One region of the Ensifer sp. CCNWLY38 genome, then DNA from elsewhere that is predicted to be linked to it. Evidence: predicted binding sites of a transcription regulator. Region 1 holds the regulator's gene; each other region holds the start of a gene.
The links. Region 1 encodes PhoB, which activates phosphate uptake and scavenging genes when phosphate is short. Its sites were predicted from a motif close to TGTCATNNANCTGTCAT; they were not measured.
Positions count from the first base shown of each region.

Region 2: the regulator PhoB is predicted to act here: its motif matches at 5,270-5,286, upstream of V7S54_RS13480 (alkaline phosphatase D family protein).
Region 3: the regulator PhoB is predicted to act here: its motif matches at 4,762-4,778, upstream of V7S54_RS06270 (UDP-2,3-diacylglucosamine diphosphatase).

Region 1 covers NZ_JBBBBO010000001.1:657,712-665,534, forward strand. The annotation lists gene apaG (Co2+/Mg2+ efflux protein ApaG) at 134-526, shown strand; gene V7S54_RS03250 (Hsp33 family molecular chaperone) at 648-1,637, opposite strand; gene argF (ornithine carbamoyltransferase) at 1,919-2,836, opposite strand; gene V7S54_RS03260 (aspartate aminotransferase family protein) at 3,041-4,240, opposite strand; gene V7S54_RS03265 (GcrA family cell cycle regulator) at 4,662-5,183, shown strand; gene phoB (phosphate regulon transcriptional regulator PhoB) at 5,252-5,935, opposite strand; gene phoU (phosphate signaling complex protein PhoU) at 6,195-6,908, opposite strand; gene pstB (phosphate ABC transporter ATP-binding protein PstB) at 6,959-7,774, opposite strand; gene pstA (phosphate ABC transporter permease PstA) at 7,788-7,823, opposite strand, start outside.
Region 2 covers NZ_JBBBBO010000005.1:301,593-309,415, reverse strand. The annotation lists gene V7S54_RS13495 (hypothetical protein) at 134-736, shown strand; gene V7S54_RS13490 (GNAT family N-acetyltransferase) at 870-1,376, opposite strand; gene typA (translational GTPase TypA) at 1,580-3,406, opposite strand; gene V7S54_RS13480 (alkaline phosphatase D family protein) at 3,606-5,171, opposite strand; gene V7S54_RS13475 (amidase) at 5,424-6,734, shown strand; gene V7S54_RS13470 (hypothetical protein) at 6,843-7,004, opposite strand; gene V7S54_RS13465 (hypothetical protein) at 7,246-7,755, shown strand.
Region 3 covers NZ_JBBBBO010000002.1:418,377-426,199, reverse strand. The annotation lists gene V7S54_RS06290 (ABC transporter ATP-binding protein) at 1-213, opposite strand, end outside; gene V7S54_RS06285 (ABC transporter permease) at 236-1,363, opposite strand; gene dgcA (N-acetyl-D-Glu racemase DgcA) at 1,621-2,604, shown strand; gene V7S54_RS06275 (MFS transporter) at 2,556-3,776, opposite strand; gene V7S54_RS06270 (UDP-2,3-diacylglucosamine diphosphatase) at 3,874-4,710, opposite strand; gene V7S54_RS06265 (NADP-dependent malic enzyme) at 4,884-7,196, shown strand; gene V7S54_RS06260 (helix-turn-helix transcriptional regulator) at 7,479-7,823, shown strand, end outside.

The DNA of each region.
Region 1 (7,823 bases):
GAGCGGCTTCGAACAGCCGATCCGGATACCCGCAAGCCATTGCCCCAGAATGGGTATGCACAATCTTGCCGTTATTCTTGACGAAACCATCTTGCTGTAGAATACCCTGAAAGACTGAAGCAAGGTGTTGCCCATGTATCGCGCTTTGACCCGCGACATAGAAGTTACGGTGGAGCCGTACTATCTCGAAGAGCAGTCGGACCCCGATGACGGCCGCTATGTCTGGGGCTATCGCATTGTCATCTCAAACCATTCGGACGCAGCCGTCCGGTTGATGACCCGCTACTGGCATATCACCGATGAAAATGGGCAGGTCGACGAGGTCAGCGGTCCCGGCGTGATCGGCGAACAGCCGCTGCTCAACCCCGGCGACACCTATGAGTATTCGTCCGGCTGCCCGCTGGATACGCCGTCGGGCGTGATGTTCGGCCATTACAGTATGGAAGCGGAAGGCGGAGAGACCTTCAACGTGGCCATCCCCGCCTTCTCGCTCGATTCACCCGGGCTCGTGCGTACCCTGAACTAGATCATTTCATTGTTTCATCGAAACACTGAAGTGATCTAAGTCTTTGAAATTACGCAATTCCGGACGGAAAACCGTTTCGCACTTTTCCTGGAGTTGCTCTAGCTGACCCGGAGTGCGCCCGCTACTGCGGACGCACTTCGCTTGCTTCGAAACGATAGGTCGTCGAGCAGAATTCGCAGGTGACCTTCACCACGCCATCCTCGATGGTGCTTTCGAGATCATCCGCTTCCAGATTGGCGAGCACCGAACGCAGCTTCTCGCGCGAGCAGCTGCAACGATCAAAGACCGCCTGCGGCTCATAGACGCGAACGCCGCGCTCGTGGAACAGCCGGTAGAGCAAGCGTTCGGTTCCGACCATCGGGTCCGTCAGCTCGTCGGTGTCGATCGTCTCGACCATCACCTTGGCTTCCGCCCAGAGATCGTCATCCTCGAAGACGCTTTCCCCGTCATCGCCATCGCCGCCGGAAAGATCGGGCTGGCGCATGCGATCCGGCGCTTCCGGCAGGAACTGCGCGACCATGCCGCCGGCACGCCAGCGATGGCGCGGCTTGCCGTCTTCATCGCGGTCGAGCAGCTCGGCCACACCGAGCCTGACCTTGGTCGGGATCTGCTCCGACTGGCGGAAATAGACGCCGGCGATTTCTTCCAACGTGGCGCCGTCAAGCGCAACGATGCCCTGGTAGCGCTGGGTATGAGCGCCCTGGTCGATGGTGAAGGCAAGCACGCCCTTGCCGAGCAGTTCATGCGAAAGGGTGCGGCCATCCTTCTCGGCGACCGCAAGCGCATCCGCATCGTAGCGGGCATAGGCGCGCACGCGATCCGGCGTCGAGAAGTCGGCGACGACGAGATCGACCGGACCGTCCCCTTTCGTCTGGACGATCAGCTTACCTTCGAACTTCAGCGAAGTGCCGAGCAGAACCGTCAGCACGACGGTTTCGGCAACGAGCCGCGCGACCGGAAGCGGATAGTTGTGGCGCTCCAGAATTGCGTCGAGCATCGGGCCGAGCTGCACGGCGCGGCCGCGCACGTCGAGGCCTTCCACCTGGAAAGGCACGACGTGATCGTCACCGGCGAAGTCGAATTCACCAAGCCCTGGCGTCATGTCAGTCATGTCTTGCTCCTTGCTTCAGCCAACTGCGTTGCACCAGGGACATTCCTGTTCCCCCGGCGCAACGTGCCCGCTGTCTCAATCGATCCCGCGATAAACGGATTATCCACCGGGTATGTGTCGTTCGCCGTTGCGCCGCACACACCCATGGCAGTCGGCGCTTCACTGTTGTCAGGAGCGCCCCGCAGCCGCCTAGATCGTGTCGCGCGGCGGCAATGTCAATAGCCGGCCTCACAGCCGCCGAAGCGCTGCGCCATCGCGCTGACCGCGGCGCTCGCGAGGGCCTAGACGAGACCCATGCACCAGGCGATGATCGACTTCTGCGCATGCAGGCGGTTTTCGGCCTCATCAAAGACCACTGACTGCGGGCCGTCGATCACTTCGTCGGTCACCTCCTCGCCGCGGTGCGCCGGCAGGCAATGCATGAACAGCGCATCGGATGCCGCGTGCTTCATCAGCGCCTCGTTGACCTGATAGGGCTGGAAAACGTTGTGGCCGCGGGCACGATGCTCCTGGTTCATCGACACCCAGGTGTCGGTGACGACGCAATTGGCGTTGGCAACCGCCTGCTCGGCATCGTGACACAGCAGGATCTCGCCGCCGTTGTTGCGGGCCCAGTTCAGGATCTTGTCCTGCGGCTCGGAGCCAAGCGGCACGGCCATGTTCATGCGATAGCCGAAGCGGGCGGAGCCTTCGATCAGCGAGTGCAGCACATTGTTGCCGTCGCCGGTCCAGGCGATCGTCTTGCCCTTCACCGGTCCGCGATGCTCCTCGAAGGTCATGATGTCGGCCATGATCTGGCAGGGATGAGTGTCATCGGTCAGGCCGTTGATGACGGGTACCGTCGCGTGCTCTGCCAACTCCAGCAGGCGGCGATGGTCGGTGGTGCGGATCATGATCGCATCGACATAGCGTGACAGGACCTTCGCCGTATCGCCAATGGTCTCGGCGCGGCCGAGCTGCATCTCCGTGCCCGACAGGAACAGGGTTTCGCCGCCGAGCTGGCGCATGCCGACATCGAAGGACACACGGGTGCGGGTGGACGGCTTTTCGAAGATCATCGCCAGCATCTTGCCGGCGAGCGGCTTCTCGGCGGTTCCGGCCTTGACCGTCGCTTTTCGGACGCGGGCATCATCGATGATCGTCCGGAGATCGGCGGTCGTCATGGCCGAAAGATCGAGAAAATGTCTGGTGCCTGCCATCGTACTCGGTTCCTGTCTGAAAACGGATCCTAGGTGCGCCCGCTCCTACGGGACGCACAAAGGTCACTTTAACACTTTGGATCGGTCCTACAGCGCCGCGTGTCTCATCAGACGCGCATAGGTCGCTGTAGCACTTTGAAGTGCTGCATGTTTTTATCCTAAAATCGACCAGGATTTAAGGAACATGCAGTCGGCCCTCATCCGTTAAGCGGCGGCGTTGCCGCCAGCCTTCCGCACTGCTTCAGCGGCGCGCTCGATGCGTGCGAGGCCCTCGCGTGCTTCCTCCGCCGTCACAGTCAACGGCGGCAGCAGGCGCAACACGTTGTCGCCGGCCGGCACGGCCAGGAGCTTCTCGGCGCGGATCTCCTTCAAGAGATCGGCCGAGGGGCCCTTCACCTTGATGCCCAGCATCAGGCCATCGCCGCGGATATCCTCGATGACATCGGGATAGCGATCCTTCAGCGAAGCAAGGCCCTGGCGGAAGACGAGCGCGACATCGCGCACATGGGCGAGGAAGCCATCAGCGAGGATGACGTCGAGCACGGCGTTGCCGACGGCCATCGCCAGCGGATTGCCGCCATAGGTCGAGCCATGCGTGCCCGCCACCATGCCGGCTGCCGCCTCCTCCGTCGCCAAGCAAGCGCCGAGCGGAAAGCCGCCGCCGATGCCCTTGGCAACGGCCATGATATCCGGGCGGATGCCCGTCCACTCATGGGCGAAAAGCTTGCCGGTGCGGCCGACGCCGGTCTGAACCTCGTCGAGGATCAGGAGCAGGCCGAATTCGTCGCACAGGGCGCGCAGTTCCTGCATGAATTCCTTGGTCGCGGGACGGATGCCGCCCTCGCCCTGGATCGGCTCGATCAGGATCGCGGCGGTCTCCTCGGTGATCGCATTCTTGACGGCCGCGATGTCGCCGAACGGAACCTGGTAGAACCCTGGGGCCTTTGGCCCGAAACCTTCAATGTACTTTTGCTGACCACCGGCGGCGATCGTCGCGATCGTGCGGCCGTGGAAGGCGCCCTCGAAGGTGATGATGTGAAACTTCTCCGGCTGCCCCTTGGCGAAGTGGTACCGCCGCGCCGTCTTGATCGCGCATTCCAGCGCTTCCGCACCGGAATTGGTGAAGAAGACCCGATCGGCAAAGGTGACGGCCGCCAGGCGGCGTCCAAGACTTTCCTGACCGGGAACCTCGTAAAGGTTGGAAAGGTGCCAGACCTTCTCGGCCTGCGCCTTCAGCGCCTCGACGAGATGCGGATGCGCATGACCAAGCGAGTTCACAGCTACGCCGGCGGCGAAGTCGAGGTAGCGCGAGCCGTCTTCGGCGATCAGCCAGACGCCCTCTCCTCGCTCGAAACGCAACGGCGCGCGCATGTAGGTATCGTAAAGCGGCGTGGTTGCAGTCATGCGAGGCTCTCCTTCACTCCAATCGGCATCGATCCCGCTGTTTTATGCGGCCCGATAAAAATCAAAAATGCCGCCTTTCGGCGGCGCAGGCACTATTCCTATTTCGCAGTGCAATGTCAACAAAACCAAGCCTTGCAGCGCGGTAGCGAGGCCCATTTCCCTGCGACGAAAAAATCGGCTGGAAGGGCTTGCAAAAATGCAACGCCGATCGAGCAAGTTGGGGAAAACTACGAATTCGATTCGGCGTGATTCCCCGGACTCTTGCCACGGAGTCCGGCGGTCAGTACGTTAACATTCAATTACTAGACGCATGCGGCGGACCTAGTCACCAAAAGAGTTATCGCGTTTGCAACCTCGGGATTCAGCCGGGGTGCGGTGAGGGATTCTGCCATCCCCAACGCTGAGAACGGAGAGTGCAGAAATGAACTGGACTGACGAGCGGGTGGAGAAACTGAAGAAGCTTTGGTCCGAGGGCCTGAGCGCAAGCCAGATCGCGGCACAGCTCGGCGGCGTCAGCCGTAACGCTGTCATCGGCAAGGTTCATCGCCTGAGCCTTCCAGGCCGCGCCAAAGCCGGCGGCAGCACCACTGCGGCGGCCCGCCCGAAGCGGCCGACCTCGGCGCCGCGCGCTCCGAACTACGCCGCGCGCGTTTCGACCCGCACCGTTGCCCGCCCGTCCGGCGCCACCGTTCTCAAGGAAGAGATCGAAGTCGATCTCGTTGCCGAGCAGGATTTCAGCATCCAGACCGACGTGGTCGTGCCGATGTCCCGCCGCCTCGAGCTGACCCAGCTCACCGAACGCACCTGCAAGTGGCCGATCGGCGACCCGCTGAAGGAAGAGTTCCACTTCTGCGGCAACGACTCCCCGGAAGCTTCGCCCTATTGCAGCTTCCATGCGCGGCTTGCCTACCAGCCGTCGGCCGAGCGCCGTCGGATGCGCTAAGGATCCGCACAGGACCAAAACGAAAGGGGCCGATCGGCCCCTTTTTTATTGACTTCCGTTTGCCCTTCTCAGCTTTCGAGCGAGTAGCCGGCGCCGCGCACGGTGCGGATGACATCAGGCATGGTCGAGAAGTTCAGCGCCTTGCGCAGGCGGCCGACATGCACGTCGACGGTCCGCTCGTCGACATAGATGTCGTGGCCCCAGACGCCGTCCAGCAACTGCGAGCGCGAGAAGACACGGCCCGGAGAGGACATCAGGAACTCCAGCAGGCGGAACTCCGTCGGCCCCAGGCGAACTTCGCGGCTGCGGCGATGGACGCGATGGGTTTCCCGGTCGAGCTCGATGTCGCCGCAGCGCAGCAGCGTCGAGAGAACTTCGGGCTTCGCCCGGCGAAGCATCGCCTTGACGCGGGCCATCAGCTCCGGCGTCGAGAAGGGCTTGACCACATAGTCGTCCGCCCCGGTCGCAAGACCACGGACGCGCTCGCTTTCCTCGCCGCGCGCCGTCAGCATGATGATCGGCAGCCGCTCCGTCTCCGGGCGCTGGCGCAGTCTACGGCAAAGCTCGATGCCGGAGACACCGGGCAACATCCAGTCGAGGATCAGAAGGTCGGGCAGGCGTTCCTGTAGCCGGATCTCCGCCTCGTCACCCCTGAGGATCGTATCGACGTCGAAGCCTTCAGCTTCCAGATTGTAACGCAGCAGGACGCTCAGCGCCTCTTCGTCTTCGACCACGGCGATTTTTGGCAACATCAGGTAACGTCTCCTTACCGCGAGCGCCGTGCGGGTCCAGCGGACCGGCCGGCGCTCAGACACTCTAAATCTGGAGCACCCCCGCCATTTTCAAAGGCGGTGCGAAAAGCCGCATGCTTCAGATACAGGAATTCGGGGCCGCGACCGAAGCCGCGACCGGATGATATTCATGGGGCATGCATTGCGAACGGCGCGTTTAACGCCAGAGCGGGATGAGGAAAAGTGTATGCGGTTGTCCCCCGCATCCCGCTCAAACCTTCTAGTCGTTGACCGAGCCCAACGTCGACGTGTTGTCATCCTTCGGGCGCTCGCCCTCCGGCTGGGCACCCGTCGCCATGTAATAGATCGTCTCTGCGATGTTGGTCGCGTGGTCGCCGATACGCTCGATGTTCTTGGCGCAGAACAGAAGATGCGTGCAGGGCGTGATGTTGCGCGGATCTTCCATCATGTAGGTGAGCAGCTCGCGGAACAGCGAGGTGTAGATCGCGTCGATCTCCTCGTCGCGTTCGCGAATGCTGTTGGCCTTCTCCGGCGATCGCGAGGCATAGACGTCGAGCACTTCCTTGAGCTGCACCAGAGCGAGCTCGGCGAGGTGCTCGAGACCGCGGGCGAGCTTGCGCGGGATGCCCGAACCGGCAACGGCGATCACGCGCTTGGCGGTGTTCTTGCCGAGGTCGCCGACACGCTCCAGGTCGGAGGCGATGCGGATCGACCCCATGATCTCGCGAAGGTCGGCGGCGACAGGCTGGCGCTTGGCGATCGTGACAATCGCCTTCTCGCCGATCTGGCGCTCGGCATCATCGAGAACGGTGTCGTCCGAGATTACCTTTTGCGCCAGCGCCAGGTCGGAATTGACCAGGGCGCGGACGGATTCGGCGACCATCTGCTCGGCGAGACCGCCCATTTCCGAGATGCGGCGCGTCAGGTACTTCAGTTCTTCGTCATAGGCGGACATGATATGCATGGACATGATCGTCGATCCTTACAGGCGCTTTCCAGTGACTGTTGCAGCCGTGATTGGCCTCAGCCGAAGCGGCCCATGATGTAATCCTGGGTGCGCTGGTCATCCGGATTGGTGAACATCTTGTCGGTGTCGTTCTCCTCGACAAGGTTGCCGAGGTGGAACATGGCGGTGCGCTGCGAAACGCGGGCGGCCTGCTGCATCGAGTGGGTCACGATGACGATCGTGAAGTTCGTGCGCAGTTCGTGGATGAGTTCCTCGACCTTGGCGGTCGCGATCGGGTCGAGTGCCGAGCAGGGCTCGTCCATCAGGATGACTTCCGGGCTGACGGCAACGGCGCGTGCGATGCAAAGGCGCTGCTGCTGACCACCGGAAAGTCCGGTACCCGGCTCCTGCAGGCGGTCCTTCACCTCGTTCCACAAACCTGCCTTCTGCAGGCTGGTCTCGACGACCTCGTCAAAGTCCGCCTTGGTGCGGGCAAGTCCGTGGATGCGCGGACCGTAGGCGACGTTGTCGTAGATCGACTTCGGGAACGGGTTCGGCTTCTGGAAGACCATGCCGACGCGGGCGCGCAGTTCGACCACGTCGATGGTCGGATCGTAGATGTCGTCTTCATCGAGCGTGATCTTGCCGGTGACGCGGCAGTTCTCGATGGTGTCGTTCATGCGGTTCAGCGTGCGCAGGAAGGTCGACTTGCCGCAGCCCGACGGACCGATCAGCGCCGTTACCGTGTTCTCGCGGATGTTGAGGTTGACGTCGAAAAGCGCACGCTTCTCGCCGTAGTAGACCGACACATCCCTGCCGATCATCTTGAAGGGAACCGTGTTCATTTTCTGATCCAAGGCTTTCTCGACCGCTGCTTCTGACATGATGTTCATAGTAATTACCTCACTACCAACGGCGCTCAAAGCGACGTCGCAACAGAAT
Region 2 (7,823 bases), on a different contig from region 1:
GTTTGCCCGTCGGATAAAGGGAAACATGCCGCGATGCAACATAACTTTCGTCCGAAATGCAGATTCAACCGGTCGTTTTGTCATCACCGAACGACCCTCATGATCGTCAAAATCTCGTTCGAGGGAGATCACGATGAACGGAAAGGTTGCATGCCTGTCGCTGGTCCTGTTGTCCGCCGGACCCGCGGTGGCCAATGAGAGCGTCTATGTCAACGTCAGCCGAGAAAAGTGCCAGACGATTAAAGAGGAGCCGGGCAGGTACTCCCTGATGACCTGCCCGGGCCATGGCGATTATCCGGCTCATTTCAAGGAGATGGATATCCGCCAGAGCTTCTCCTTCGGTCACCTCAACGAGCGCTACCGCAACGAGGCGTTCGAAACCTTCATCCCCTTCAACCACGCCGGCGCCACGGTGGAATGGCGCATCGCCAAAGGCGGCACCCCGGTCGCGACGATCCTGCGCTGGTTCATCGAAGACCCCGACCCGGAGACAGGAGGATCGGCACCGGCGCTTGAAGGGCAGGTTCTCGTCGTCTCCACGGTAGCCCAGAAGGACGACGGCAAGGGCTGCGTCGCCGGCTATGTCGATGCGCTCGCAAATCCCGATCCCAACGCGCTCGCCCGCAAGATCGCCGACGAGGTGGCGCCGACCTTCCGCTGTGGCGTCGACAAGGCGGTCTACCATGGCACGCAAGGCGACAAGGCAAGCGCACCGCGCAACGAACTACCGGAATAGCGGCTGATCTCAACCGGAAGCGGGAAAGCCTAAAGCCTGTCGCGCAAAAGTGCGCAGCGGTTTTGCGACAACGACATGCGAAATATCAAGAACTTAAAGCGCAAGGAGCGAATCTGAAAGATCGCGACGCGCTTTAGTTCCAGGCGAAGCCGACCTTCTTCAGATGCTTGTCGCCGAAATCTTCCATGCCTTCGGCGATATCGCTGCCGCCGGCGCCCTGGAAGAACTGGTAGGCATGCTCGCTATCCTCGAGGCACCAGACGACGAGGCCGCGGCAGCCGAGCGAACGCAACAGGCTCTTGGCCTCGCCGAAGAGGATGCGCCCGAGACCTATGCCCTGATATTCCGGCCTGAGATAGATCTCGTAGATCTCGCCTTCCTGCGGCAGGGCCTTGGCGCGGCTGAGGCCGAGCGTTGCATAGCCGGCAATGGTTCCGGCCACGTCGACGACGAGCAGCGTTGCAGGACCGCGCGTCGCCTTGCGCCACCAGACCTCGTCGCGGCGGTTGACCATCTGAACCAGCGGACGGTGGGGGATGAGACCGCCATAGGCCTGCAGCCACGAAACGCGGTGCACATCGGCAATCGCCGATGCTTCCTGCGGCTCTCCGGGCCGAATCTCTATCGAAACAGTCTTCATGACTCGCGACTCTAAACGCACACAAGGCGAACAGGAATCCCGCCCGGTTGCCGGCCAGCGTTAACCCACAGGCAACTTTAACGGCACCCTATGGAAGGTTAACGCCTTTTTAACTTTATCCGCAAGTCGCCCATCCGTGGCACACACAGCAAAAAACCCCGGATCGCTCCGGGGTTTTTTCAGGCCCGGTAAGTTCAGAATGCTTAAGCCGCGCCGGCAGTGCGGGCCTTCTCGAAGCGCTTGCGGTCGTTCGGGTCGAGATGCATCTTGCGCAGACGGATCGACTTCGGCGTCACTTCGACGAGCTCGTCGTCCTGGATCCAGGAGAGCGCGCGCTCCAGCGTCATGCGGATCGGCGGCGTCAGGCGAACAGCTTCGTCCTTGCCGGCGGCGCGCATGTTGGTGAGCTTCTTGCCCTTCAGCACGTTCACTTCGAGATCGTTGTCGCGGGTGTGGATGCCGATGATCATGCCGGCATAGACCTTCTCGCCAGCATCGATGATCATCGGGCCGCGGTCTTCCAGGTTGAACATCGCATAGGCAACCGATTCACCGGCATCGTTCGACAAGAGAACGCCGTTGACGCGGCCACCGATCTCGCCCTTGTAGGGCTGGTAGGCGTGGAACAGGCGGTTCATGATCGCCGTGCCGCGGGTGTCGGTCAGAAGTTCCGACTGGTAGCCGATGAGGCCGCGGGTCGGAGCGAAGAACACCAGGCGGACGCGGTTGCCGCCGGACGGACGCAGCTCGACCATCTCGGCCTTGCGCTCCGACATCTTCTGCACGACGACGCCGGAATGCTCTTCGTCAACGTCGATGACGACTTCTTCGATCGGCTCGAGCATCTGGCCGTTGTCGTCCTTGTGCATGACGACGCGCGGACGCGACACGGCAAGCTCGAAGCCTTCGCGGCGCATGGTTTCGATCAGAACGGCGAGCTGCAGTTCGCCGCGGCCGGACACGAAGAACGAATCCTTCTCGGAGGATTCTTCGATCTTCAGCGCAACGTTGCCTTCGGCTTCCTTGAACAGGCGGTCGCGGATGACGCGGCTGGTGACCTTGTCGCCTTCGGTGCCGGCAAGCGGGCTGTCGTTGACGATGAACGACATGGTGACGGTCGGCGGGTCGATCGGCTGGGCGGTCAGCGCTTCGGCGACGGACGGATCACAGAACGTGTCGGCGACGGTGCCCTTGGTGAGACCGGCGATTGCAACGATGTCACCGGCATGCGCTTCTTCGATCGGCTGACGCTCGATGCCGCGGAAGGCGAGGATCTTCGAGATGCGGCCATTTTCCAGCAGCTTGCCGTCCTGGCCCAGAACCTTGACGGCCTGGTTCGGCTTCAGCGAACCCGAATGAACGCGGCCGGTGATGATGCGGCCGAGGAAGGGGTTGGCTTCGAGGATCGTGCCGATCATGCGGAACGGGCCTTCGGCAACCGTCGGCTCGGGCACGTGCTTGAGCACGAGATCGAGCAGCGGCGCCATGCCCTGGTCCTTCGGACCTTCCGGGGCGACGTTCATCCAGCCATCACGACCCGAACCGTAGAGGATCGGGAAGTCGAGCTGCTCGTCGGAGGCGTCGAGGTTGGCGAAGAGGTCGAAGACTTCGTTGATGACTTCTTCGTGGCGACCATCCGGACGGTCGATCTTGTTGATCGCGACGATCGGCTTCAGGCCGACCTTCAGCGCCTTGCCGACGACGAACTTCGTCTGCGGCATCGGGCCTTCGGAGGCATCGACAAGAACGATGGCACCATCCACCATCGACAGGATGCGCTCGACTTCACCGCCGAAATCGGCGTGGCCGGGGGTGTCGACGATGTTGATGCGCACGCCCTTCCACTCGACCGAGGTCGCCTTGGCGAGAATGGTGATGCCGCGCTCTTTTTCGATATCGTTGGAGTCCATGACGCGTTCGGCAACGCGCTGGTTTTCGCGGAACGAGCCCGACTGCTTCAGGAGCTCGTCAACAAGGGTCGTTTTCCCATGGTCAACGTGCGCGATAATCGCGATGTTACGAATGCTCATTTTTCGTCTCGGAGGTTCAGGGCAAGCCCCGATGGGCCACGCCGCTTTTTCAATGGTCGCGCTCATACAGGTTTTTTTGCGATTGCGAAAGGGGGCGCGCGCATCAGCGCCGCGGTCAAATGCCGGTAGGCCATGGGTTTGCAACCGCTGGGGGTCTCGCGTGAGGGGTTTGGAAAGCTGTTAGCCGCGACCAGATTCGTCATGCAATCGCGGCCGGATCGAGCGTCACGCGCCACAGTTCCTGGTCCTGCCTGTCCATCAGCCGCACGGTCATCTGCTGCGTCTGACCGTTGATATCGACGATGCCGAAGAACTGCAGACCGGCCGATGGCGGCAGGTTGCTGTCGATGCCGCCGCCCGACGCCTTGATGAAGCGGACCTCCGGCCCGAAGGTCATGTCGAGTTCCTTCGGCCCATAGGTGCCGGAATGAAGCGGCCCCGACACGAACTCCCAGAAAGGCGTGAATTCCTTGAAGGCGGCGCGCGTGGGATCGTAGTGATGTGCGGCGGTATAATGTACGTCCGCCGTCAGCCAGACGAGATTGTCGATGCCGTTGTCGCGAATGAAACGCAGGAGATCGGCGAACTCCAGTTCTCGTCCTGCAGGTAGACCATTGTCGCCATCGGCGATGGCGTCGGAGCCGCGTTTATTCGTGTAGTCGTCCCAGACCACGAGCCCGATCGGCATGTCGCAGGCGATCACCTTCCAGACTGCGCGCGAGGCGGCAAGCTCGCGCTTCAGCCAATCCGCCTGCCGCCAGCCGAACAGCGCGCCGCCGCCGTCTTCGCCCTGGTTGGCGCCGCGATAGGAGCGCAGGTCGACGAAGAACACGTCGAGCAGCGGCCCATAGCCGACCTTGCGGAAGATGCGGCCGGGCTGCGTCGCGACGTTGCGGATCGGCGTCATCTCGTGAAACGCCCGGGCTGCCCGTTCCGCGTAGACGGCGACGTCCTTTTCCGGATAGCGGGCATCGTCGCGAAGGTCGGTCGAGGCCGACCAGTTGTTCAGCACCTCATGATCGTCCCATTGATAAAAGGTGGGACAGACGGCATTCAGCTGCCGGACATGATCGTCGAGCAGATTGTATTTCCATTGCCCGCGATATTCCTCGAGCGTGCGCGCCACGTCGCGCTTCTCATGCGTCAGCACCCGGTTCTTCCAGACGCCGCCGTCGCGCAGCTGGATCTCGTCGGGAATAGGATTGTCGGCATAGATCGTATCGCCGGAATGGATGAAGAAATCCGGTTCATGCAGCCGCATGGTCGAATAGGTCTTCATGCCGACATCATCGATGCCCCAGCCCTGGCCGGCGGTATCGCCGGACCAGACGAAACGGACCGAGCGCTTGCGCAAGGGTGCTGTGCGAAACCGTCCGATCACCGGCTCGGAAACACGGTTGACGTCGTAGAGATCCGTGGCGGTGAACCGGTAGAAGATGTCCTGGTCCGGCAGCAGTCCGTCGAGCGAACACTTGATCGCACAATCCGTCTGCGCCGTCGCCGTGAGATCGGCGAGACGAACCGGATTGGAGAAGCTCTCGGTGGTCGAATACTCGACCGACACCTTCGACGGCCGATCCACCCGCGTCCAGATCATGCCGGAGGACGTATCGACATCACCGGATTGCACGCCGTGAATGAACTCCGGCCGGCCGTAGCCTCTCGCATAGAACGGTGTCGCGAGACCGGATGAGGCCACGAAGCCCGCGGCACCGGCGGAAAGTAGGAAAGAACGCCGCGAAAGCGTCTTGAGGATATCGGCCAAACAGACCTCCGATTCGGCAGCGCAATCGCGCGTGCCGGACCTTTGGTCATGCCGATGTCAGCGACGTAACAACGGCATGAAACTATTTGAACGGTTTGGCGACAGTTCGGTGAAAGTAGGGGCACTTCGCTCGGCATCGGAGCAATGGCTTTCGCCGCCAATGCTGCTATCAAAGTAGATAGCCCGGCAGCATTCGCGAATCCGGGCAATGATGCCGCCGCACGGCGACACCGAAATCGACAGGTCATCATCGTGTCTCACTTCGCCAACACGCCCGCCCGCGATCGCCTGGAACAGATCCTGAGCCGGCTCAACGATCGCCAGCACGAAGAAAAAGCGTTCGTGCGCCTCTATGCGGAAAGTGCCCGCGCGGAAGCCGATGCCTCCGACCGCCGGCGGCGAGGCGGCACGGGCCTTGGTGCGCTCGACGGCAAGATCGTTTCGATCAAGGATCTCTTCGACGTTGCGGGTGAGCAAACGCTTGCCGGTTCCATCATCCGCCGCAATGCGGCACCGGCCCAAAGAGACGCGCTCGTCGTCCAGCGGCTGCGCGCCGCGGGTGCCGTGATCATCGGCAAGACGCATATGACCGAGTTCGCCTTCACCGCCGTCGGCCTCAACCCGCACTATCCGGTGCCCGGAAACGCCACCAACCAGCGCCTCATCTCCGGCGGCTCGTCGTCCGGTGCCGGGGTTTCGGCGGCCGAAGGCACCTGCGACATCGCCATCGGTTCCGACACCGGCGGCTCCATACGAATCCCCGCAGCGCTGAACGGCATCGTCGGCTTCAAACCGACAGCCAGCCGCATTCCGCTCGATGGTTCCTTTCCGCTGTCGCCCGTCCTCGATTCGCTCGGGCCGCTCGCCCGAACCGTTGCCGATTGCGCGATAGCGGACGCCGTGATGGCCGGCGAGCAACCGATACCGCCTGTCGCCCGCCCCATTGCAGGACTTCGCATCGGCATTCCCCAGGGGAGGCTGCTCGAAGAGCTCTCGCCCGAAATCGCCGATGCCTTCGCCGCAAGCCTCGAGCGGCTGGCCAAAGCGGGCGCCGAGATCGTCGACTGTACACTCGATGACTTGATTGAGCGGCTTGCCGATGCAACGCGCATCGGCTCGATCGCCGGCCTGGAAGCAAGCCGCATCCATGCCGGCTGGCTAAACGATGATGCTGCTCCCGTCGATGACAGGGTCAAGCTCCCGCTTCGCCGCCGCCTCACCGTGCCGGATGCAGCCATCTCGGCCCTGCTGGAAACGCGGCGCGAGCTCGCCGCCGCCATGGACGAGCGGCTTTCGCCCTACGATCTCATCGCGCTGCCGACGACACCGATTGCCGCCGTGCCGATCGCAAGCGTCGAAACGGACCTGGCGGAATACAACCGCGTCGAGGGTCTGCTCCTGCGCAATTGCCAGGTTGCCAACCAGTTCGATCTCACCGCCATCACCCTGCCCATGCCGGGCCTCATGCGACCGGCCGGGCTGATGCTGGTGGGGCGAAATGGAACGGATGCAACCGTGCTAGCAGCGGCGCTCTCGGTGGAAGCGCTGCTGCAGGAGAGGTGACGCGACGCCCGGATTAGGTGTCGAGCACCCAAGAGGCTGGCTGCGCCAAGGAATGCCCATCACAGCCGGCCGCCGTTCGCGATGCCGCCGCGACAGCCGGTAGCCGCTTCAGTGCATCGTCTCGCCGGAGATCTCGTCGCGGAGAATGCGGAACGCGTCTTCGAGCGCGGCGACCAGAGCATCCGTCAGTTCGTCGCCGTCGTTGTTCGCGAGATAGAGAGCGACCATCGAATCGGATGGGTCGCGGTAATGCTCGATATCGTTTGACATATCATTGTCCTTCATTCGCCGTGTCACATCCCGGCCATTGAGGTGACGATAGGCGAAGGGACTTGCGTAAAGCTGGACGCATGATGTGCGAGGAAGGGCACTCTGCGCTGCTTCGCGTTACTCTCCATGTGCTCCCTAACGGGAACGACCCGCAAAGGATAGAGGATAGCGACCTATTTCGCTCGCGCCGGGCGCGCGAGCGCGCTAGAGCATGTCGCGGACGAACGACGCAGGAACGAGCATGTCGAAAAAAATCAAGCGCGACGAAACCGTTGACGTGCAGCGCCTGAAGCTCGATTTCCCTGATATTCATGCGGACCTGCTGGCCGGCCGCATCCCATCGCTGCGCAAGGCGCTTGTCGCGGCAGGGCTCAAGGACGAACGCACCCGCCTCGACAAACTCAAGAATTCCTGGACCAAGGCAAGCCCCGCCGAGCGTGAGACTTTCCTGAAATGGCTGAGAAGCAATGGCGCCGTGGAAATGGCGCCCACACACGCTGAAAACGATCCGCCGCTCGTGGCGCACCAAGCCGCGGCGATTGCCAGCGGTCGCTACCTGCTTCCCGAGACGATCGCCGAAATCCGCACCATCATGAACCGCCGTCGTATGCGGGCAAACGACATCATGGCCGAGATGGGTTTTGCAGGCGACGACATGTCCCTCACCCGCGCTTTGTCCAAGGGTGCAAGCCTGCGACTGTCCGTCATCGCCGCACTGGAAACCTGGCTCCGCAACAACGCAGTGGATTGAGTCCTCCGGCCGATTTCGCACCTCCGGCGTCACCCTCCTCCGCTGGTTCCGACGCGCTTTGCGAGCGC
Region 3 (7,823 bases), on a different contig from region 1:
CTTCGCCAGCAACCTCAGCACGGTGCGCATCAGCACCGACTTGCCCGTGCCGGAAGCGCCGACGAAACCAAGGATCTCGCCGCGGTAGATTTCGAGGTTCAGTTTGTCGAGCACGATGTTGGAGCCGAAGCCCACCGTCAGGTCACGGACGGAAAGGACGGACTCCCGCCCGTTCGCCTCGGTCGGCTGGTACGCATCGTGCCGTTTTTCCAATGGGTTCACGCTGTTCTCCACCTCAAAAATCGATTGACGCGTAGAACATGGCGAAGAGCCCGTCGATGAGGATCACGACGAAGATCGACTTGACCACCGAGGACGTCACGTGACGGCCAAGCGATTCCGCGCTGCCGCCGACCTTCAACCCCTCGACGGCCGCCACGACCCCGATAATCAGCGCCATGAACGGCGCCTTGATCATGCCGGCGGCGACGGACGAGAAATCGACCGCTTCCTGCAGACGGGCAAGGAAGGTCGGGATCGTGATGCCGGAATAGCCCCAGGCAACCAGGGCGGCACCGGTCAAGGCCGCGAAGTTCGCAATGATCGTCAGCAGCGGTAGAGCAACGGTGAGCGCGACGAGGCGCGGAAAGACGAGAACGCCGATCGGGCTCAATCCCATCACCTTCAGCGCGTCCACTTCCTCGCGCATCTTCATCGAGCCGATTTCGGCGGTAATGGCACTGCCGGAACGGCCGGCGATCATGATCGCCGTCAGGAGAACGCCGATTTCACGCAACTGCAGGATGCCGACGAGATCGACGACGAAGACTTCCGCGCCGAAGTAACGGAGCTGGAACGCGCCCTGCTGCGCAATGATCGCACCGATCAGGAAAGACATCAGCATGATGATCGGCACTGCCATCACGCCCATCCGGTCGATCTGATGAACGATCGCCGCCGGCGACACGCCGCTGTGCCGTCCAAGCTTGAGCTGGGCGCCGCGCACCGCAGAGCCAAGAATGTACATGGCAGCGATGATATCGTCCCAGGTCGCGATCACAACCTCGCCGACCGGTGCGAATATGCGCTGGAACAGCGGCACCCGCTCCTTGCCTTCATCGGGCGAACGCAGTTCTGCCGGCAAGGCGTCGATCAGCTCGACATAGCGCTGCCCGCCGTCGGCGAAGTGAACGTCATCTCTGGACGGCCCGACGACACGGGTCACGAAGCGGCGGATGATCCAGGCCCCAGCCGTATCCATCGCGGTCACGCCGGAAAGGTCGAACTGAGCGGCGCTGTCACCCTTGCGGGCGAGCTGGTCCAGCTTCGCCGCCATCGCCTCGGCTGTTTCATGCCGCCAGGCACCGGTGAAGACATAGCTTCGCTCGCCACCACTTTCGGCCAGCGCGACATCAGCGGTCATCTTGCGGGCAGGTTGCGACACGTGGCTTCTGTTTTCCCGATTTTCTACTGCATAATTCGCGAGATCGGGGTCGGTCTCAGGACAAATTTATGCAGCGGACCTAAAGTGTTACAGCGCGCTTTGCGCATCTGGACGCGCGCCGCCGTAAAGATTCGTAAATCCTTACACCGTCATAACCGCTCGTATCGTTGCTGTCACCCGAACCTTCGACCGGTGGCGATACCAGCCCTTCAGAATGCAGGCTCGGAGACGTTTTCATGTCACTTTCTCTCGATGCAGCGGTGGAACATTTCCCGATCGCGGGCACCTTCACGATCTCGCGCGGCTCCAAGACGACGGCCAGCGTCGTTACCTGCCGAATCAGCGACGGCACCCACACCGGTTCCGGTGAGTGCGTGCCCTACGGCCGCTACGGTGAAACGATCGATTCAGTGTTGGCCGAGATCGCTTCCATTCGCCCGCGCATCGAGGCTGGCCTGACCCGTGTCGAACTGCAGCGCCAGATGAAACCGGGCGCCGCACGAAATGCCGTCGATTGTGCACTGTGGGACCTGGAGGCCAAACAGAAAAATAAGCCAGTTCATGCGCTTGCGGGCATAGCCTCACCCGACGCACTGACCACCGCCTACACATTGTCGCTCGCCGAGCCAGAGGCCATGCGCGAACAGGCGACGAAATATGCCCACCGCGCACTCCTCAAGATCAAGGTCGGCACACCGGACGATGCCGCGCGTATCCGCGCCGTTAGGGCCGGCGCGCCTGACAGCCGCATCATCCTCGATGCCAATGAGGGTTGGACGCCCGAAACCCTCGCCTATCACTTCGCAATCTGCGCCGAGGAACGGATCGACCTGATCGAGCAACCGCTCCCCGCCGGGCGCGACGAGGCGCTGGCGACGATTGCCCGCCCCGTACCCATTTGTGCGGATGAAAGCGTGCACGCGACCGAGGACCTCGCCGCGCTGGTCGGCCGCTATGACGCGGTCAACATCAAGCTCGACAAGACCGGCGGCCTCACCGAAGCGCTACGCATGCGAGATGAGGCCGTGAGCCTTGGCCTCAAGATCATGGTCGGCTGCATGGTCGGCAGTTCGCTGGCGATGGCGCCGGCGATCCTGGTGGCCCAGGGCGCCGATTTCGTCGATCTCGACGGGCCACTGCTGCTCGCCGAGGACCGCAAACCGGGCCTGCGCTACGAGGCGTCGCTGGTCTTCCCGCCGGAGCCGCGCCTCTGGGGCTGAAGATACCAGGCGGCAATCGCGAAGCAGCAGCCGGCAAAGGCGACGACCGACATCGAATAGAACCCCTTCACACCGTACCAGGCGTAAAAGTAGCCGGACAGGAACGTGAAGATCGCGGTGAAAATGCCAGTGTAGAAGAAATAGAGCCCCTGGGCCGACGCTTCCTGGGCTTCCACCACCCGCTCGACGAGCTTGTGCTGCATGCCGGTGTGCATGATCGCGTAGGTGAAGGCGTGGAAGCACTGCAGGATGAAGTAGCCGCTGAAACCGAGATCCATCGGGAAGATGATCCAGCGCACCACGGCGAGAAAACAGCCCGACAGGATCATCACCCACACGCTGAAGCGGCGGCTGATCGCCTTGGCGAAGATGAACATCGTGACTTCCGCCGCCACGCCTGCGCTCCAAAGCAGCCCGATCTCAGTGCCGCTATAGCCGATGTGCTGCCAGTAGATCGCCGAGAAGGCAAAAAGCATCGCGTGGCTGGCATTGACCAGCGTCACCCCGATCAGGAGCAGTTGCAGGTCGAGCTGCTTGAGCGACTTCGGCGGCGGCTCGGTGAGTGCAGTGATCGGCGATGGCCGGCGCGGCTTTCCGACGCGCGGCGCCGCATAGGCCATGGCAATTGTCAGGCCGAAACCGATCGCCATCGCCGGCAGCACCATGTCGCTGCCGAATATGCCGACCATCCAGCCGCCGAGCATTGTCGCACCGATGAAGGCGACCGAGCCCCAGAGCCGCATATGGGCGTAGTCGAAGCCCCAGCGGCGCACGCCGGAAAGCGCGATTGCCTCGACGATCGGCACATAGGGCGAATAGACCGCCGATTGCAGCGTGTAGATGACCAGCACCGGCCAGAAGTCGCGGAAATAGAACAACACCAGGGCGGTTGCGAGCGACAGGAAACCGGACCAGATCAGCACGATCGTCCGCTCGCCGAGGCGGTCGGCGATGACGCCCGCGATCGGCGCGGTGATGACGCGCACGAACATCGGCAGCGCCAGCACGACGCCGATCTCGAAGTCGCTCATCGAGAGCGTGCTGAGCCACATCGGAAAATACGGCATCGCGAAGCCGTTGACGATCAACGGCGCGCAAAAGAGCAAGGCGATGCGAAGCGCGAAATGGCGCGGCGGAGGGCCCACGGATGCGGGCGCTGAGGAGGGAATCATCGGCTGACCTGATGGCTGTGGTCAATCTCTAGCACAGCCCTGGCATGCCTCGCCATAACCTAGTTTTCGCGACAGGAGGTGACCTGTCGCTCTCCGGTTACGCGGCGCGCTGGGTCAGCAATTGGGCAAGCAGCTTGTCGGCTTCACCAGAGGCTTCGCTCTCGAGGGCGCCACCGCGCATCTGATGCCAGGTGATGAGTTCCATCGTGCCATCGTGATGCTCGGCAATCGCCGTGCAGCTTTCCACCCAGTCACCGGTATTGATGTAGCGGATATCGCCGATGTCCTCGATGACGGCATGGTGGATGTGGCCGCAGATCACCCCTTGAGCGTCGTGGCGGCGGGCTTCCTCGGCAACCACCTTCTGGAACTCGCCAATGAAGTTGACGGCATGCTTCACCTGGAGCTTGGCCCAGGAGGAGAACGACCAATAGGGCATGCCGAGGCGGCGGCGGATAGCGGCCAAGCCGATATTGATGGCGATCGCCGTGTCATAGGCCCAGTCGCCGAGATAGGCGAGCACACGGGCATTGCGGACCACGACGTCGAACTCGTCACCGTGCAGCACCAGATAGTTACGGCCGTCGGCACCCTCGTGCATGTAGCGCTGCGCCACCTCGATGCCGCCGAAATGCACGCCTGGAAAATCGCGCAGGAACTCGTCGTGATTGCCGGGGATATAGACGATGCGGGTGCCCTTGCGGGCCTTGCGCAGAAGCTTCTGGACGACGTCGTTGCAGTTCTGCGGCCAGTACCAGCTGCGCTTCAGCCGCCAGCCGTCGACGATGTCGCCGACCAGCACGATCGTCTCGGCTTCGTGATGCCGCAGGAAATCGAGCAGGAAGTCCGTCTTGGCGGCCTTCGACCCGAGATGGACGTCGGAGATGAACAACGTCCTGAGCTTTCGTACGGAGTTGTCTTGCTGCGCCGTCATGCCAGCCTCGTCTTTAGTTACGCTTCCTGCCCCCGTGAAAACCAGACTCGTGTTTCAGGAAGATGACATGAGCGCCTTGCCACCGGTCTGACCGCCGAAATCGGCACGGCAAAACTGTACCTCGCTCCGAATTCATGCCAAAAGGCACGACCACGAATGAGGAATGTGAGAGCATGAACACGGGCGACAAGACGAAATCCCACATCGGTCCGGCCAGCGGCGACATCGACCAGCAGGCCCTTTTCTTCCACCGTTACCCGCGCCCGGGAAAGCTCGAAATCCAGCCCACCAAGCCGCTCGGCAACCAGCGTGACCTGGCGCTGGCCTATTCGCCGGGTGTGGCAGCACCCTGCATCGCCATCCGCGACAACCCGGAAACGGCTGCGGATTTCACCGCTCGCGCCAACCTGGTCGCCGTCATCTCGAACGGCACGGCCGTGCTCGGCCTCGGCAATATCGGCCCGCTCGCCTCTAAGCCGGTGATGGAAGGCAAGGCGGTTCTCTTCAAAAAGTTCGCCGGCATCGACGTCTTCGACATCGAGATCGACGCGTTGAGCATCGAGCGCATGGTCGACGTGATCTCGGCGCTGGAGCCCACCTTCGGCGGCATCAACCTCGAGGACATCAAGGCGCCCGAATGCTTCGAAGTGGAGCGCCAGCTGCGTGAAAAGATGCGGATCCCGGTCTTCCATGATGACCAGCACGGAACCGCGATCATCGTCGCCGCCGCCATCCTCAATGGCCTGGAGCTTGCCGGCAAGGACATCGCCAAGGCGAAGATCGTCACCTCGGGTGCCGGTGCCGCAGCACTCGCCTGCCTTAACCTGCTCGTCATCCTCGGCGCCAAGCGCGAGAACATCTGGGTGCACGATCTCGAGGGCCTGGTCTACAAGGGCCGCGAGGTGCTGATGGACGAATGGAAGTCCATCTACGCGCAGGAGAGCGATAACCGCGTGCTCGCCGACAGCATCGGCGGCGCAGACGTCTTCCTCGGCCTTTCCGCTGCCGGCGTGCTGAAGCCGGAACTGCTGGTGCAGATGGCCGAGAAGCCGCTGATCATGGCGCTTGCCAACCCCACGCCGGAAATCATGCCGGAAGCTGCCCGTGCCGCCCGTCCGGACGCGATGATCTGTACCGGCCGCTCGGACTTCCCGAACCAGGTCAACAACGTTCTCTGCTTCCCGCACATCTTCCGCGGCGCCCTCGATTGCGGCGCAAGCACGATCAACGAAGAAATGAAGATGGCGGCGGTCCGCGCCATTGCCGGCCTTGCCCGCGAGGAGCCGTCCGACGTTGCCGCCCGCGCCTATTCCGGCGAAACCCCGGTCTTCGGCCCCGACTACCTGATCCCCTCGCCCTTCGATCAGCGTCTCATCCTGCGCATCGCGCCGGCCGTCGCCAAGGCGGCTGAGGAAAGCGGCGTCGCCACCCGTCCGATCCAGGACTATGACGCCTATCTCGACAAGCTGAACCGCTTCGTATTCCGCTCGGGCTTCATCATGAAGCCGGTGTTTGCGGCCGCGAAGAACGCCCAGAAGAACCGCGTGATCTTTGCCGAAGGCGAAGACGAGCGCGTGCTGCGCGCCGCCCAGGTGCTGCTGGAAGAAAGCACGGCCCGGCCGATCCTGATTGGCCGCCCGCAGATCATCGAGACGCGCCTGCGCCGTTACGGCCTGCGCATCCGTCCGGATGTCGATTTCGAAGTGGTGAACCCCGAAGGCGATCCGCGCTACCGCGACTATGTCGAGGACTATTTCGCCCTCGTCGGCCGCCTCGGCGTCATCCCGGAAGCGGCCCGTACGATCGTGCGCACCAACACGACGGTGATCGGTGCGCTTGCGGTCAAGCGCGGCGAAGCCGATGCGCTCATCTGCGGCGTCGAAGGCCGGTACTCCAGGCACATGCGCGACGTCTCGCAGATCATCGGCAAGCGTGAAGGCGTGCTCGACTTCTCGGCTCTCAGCCTGCTGATCTCGCAGCGAGGCGCGACCTTCTTCACCGACACCTACGTCAGCTACTGCCCGAGCGCCGAGGAGATCGCGCAGACCACCGTCATGGCCGCGCAGGAAATCCGCCGCTTCGGCATCACGCCGCGTGCAGCGCTCGTCTCGCATTCGAACTTCGGTTCGCGCGATTCGGAAAGCGCCACCAAAATGCGCAAGGCGCTTCAGCTCGTGCGCGAACTCGCGCCTGACCTCGAAGTCGACGGTGAAATGCATGGCGATGCGGCGATCTCGGAAGCGCTGCGCCAACGCGTCATGCCGGACAGCAGCCTGCCGGGCGAAGCCAACCTCCTGGTCTTCCCCAATCTCGATGCCGCCAACATCACGCTCGGCGTCGTCAAGACCATGACCGACAGCCTGCATGTCGGTCCGATCCTGCTGGGTTCGGCGCTTCCCGCGCACATCCTTTCGCCTTCGGTCACATCGCGCGGCGTCGTCAACATGGCGGCCCTCGCGGTCGTCGAAGCCAGCCATCCGGGCTGAAATGATACCGCGGAGATCGCCTTCGATCTTCGCAGATATCAGGCGCCAGACCGGCGCCCCCAATGCCATATCCAGACGTCGCGCAATTGTTGAGCGCGACGGTCTATCGCCCGAGAATCACAGCGGAATCATCCTCTGTTGCCCGCTCGCGCGATCCGGTCGCAAGAACCGGCAATCGAAAATTGCAAAATTGGCATCACACACCAAACGGGTAAGTTTGCGCTGGACAAAAGGTGAACCTCTAACCATGCTGTGGCTTCGGACGAGATTCGGTGTTGTGGCATGACTGAGCAGCAGGCTGTCCTCGACATGCTGGAAATCCTGGAAGGCGGGGGCTGTGTCGAGCCCGCTCATTTCTTTACGCTGATGCGCCGCACGTTCCGCATTGCCCATCTCCTGTACCTCGAAGCTGAGCCCTATGCGGACGAGCTCAAGATCTGCCGCCTGCATCACACCTTCGGCGCCTATGCCGCCGAGATCTACCGTTCGCGCGGCCTTCACCGAATCGATCCGATCCTGAAGCTCGCGCTTGGCGGCGTGCGCCCGGTGGAATGGACGATGGCGCGACATCGGTTCCCGGAATGCGAGCCTTTGTTCCAGGCCGCGCAGGAAATCGGCATTTCCACC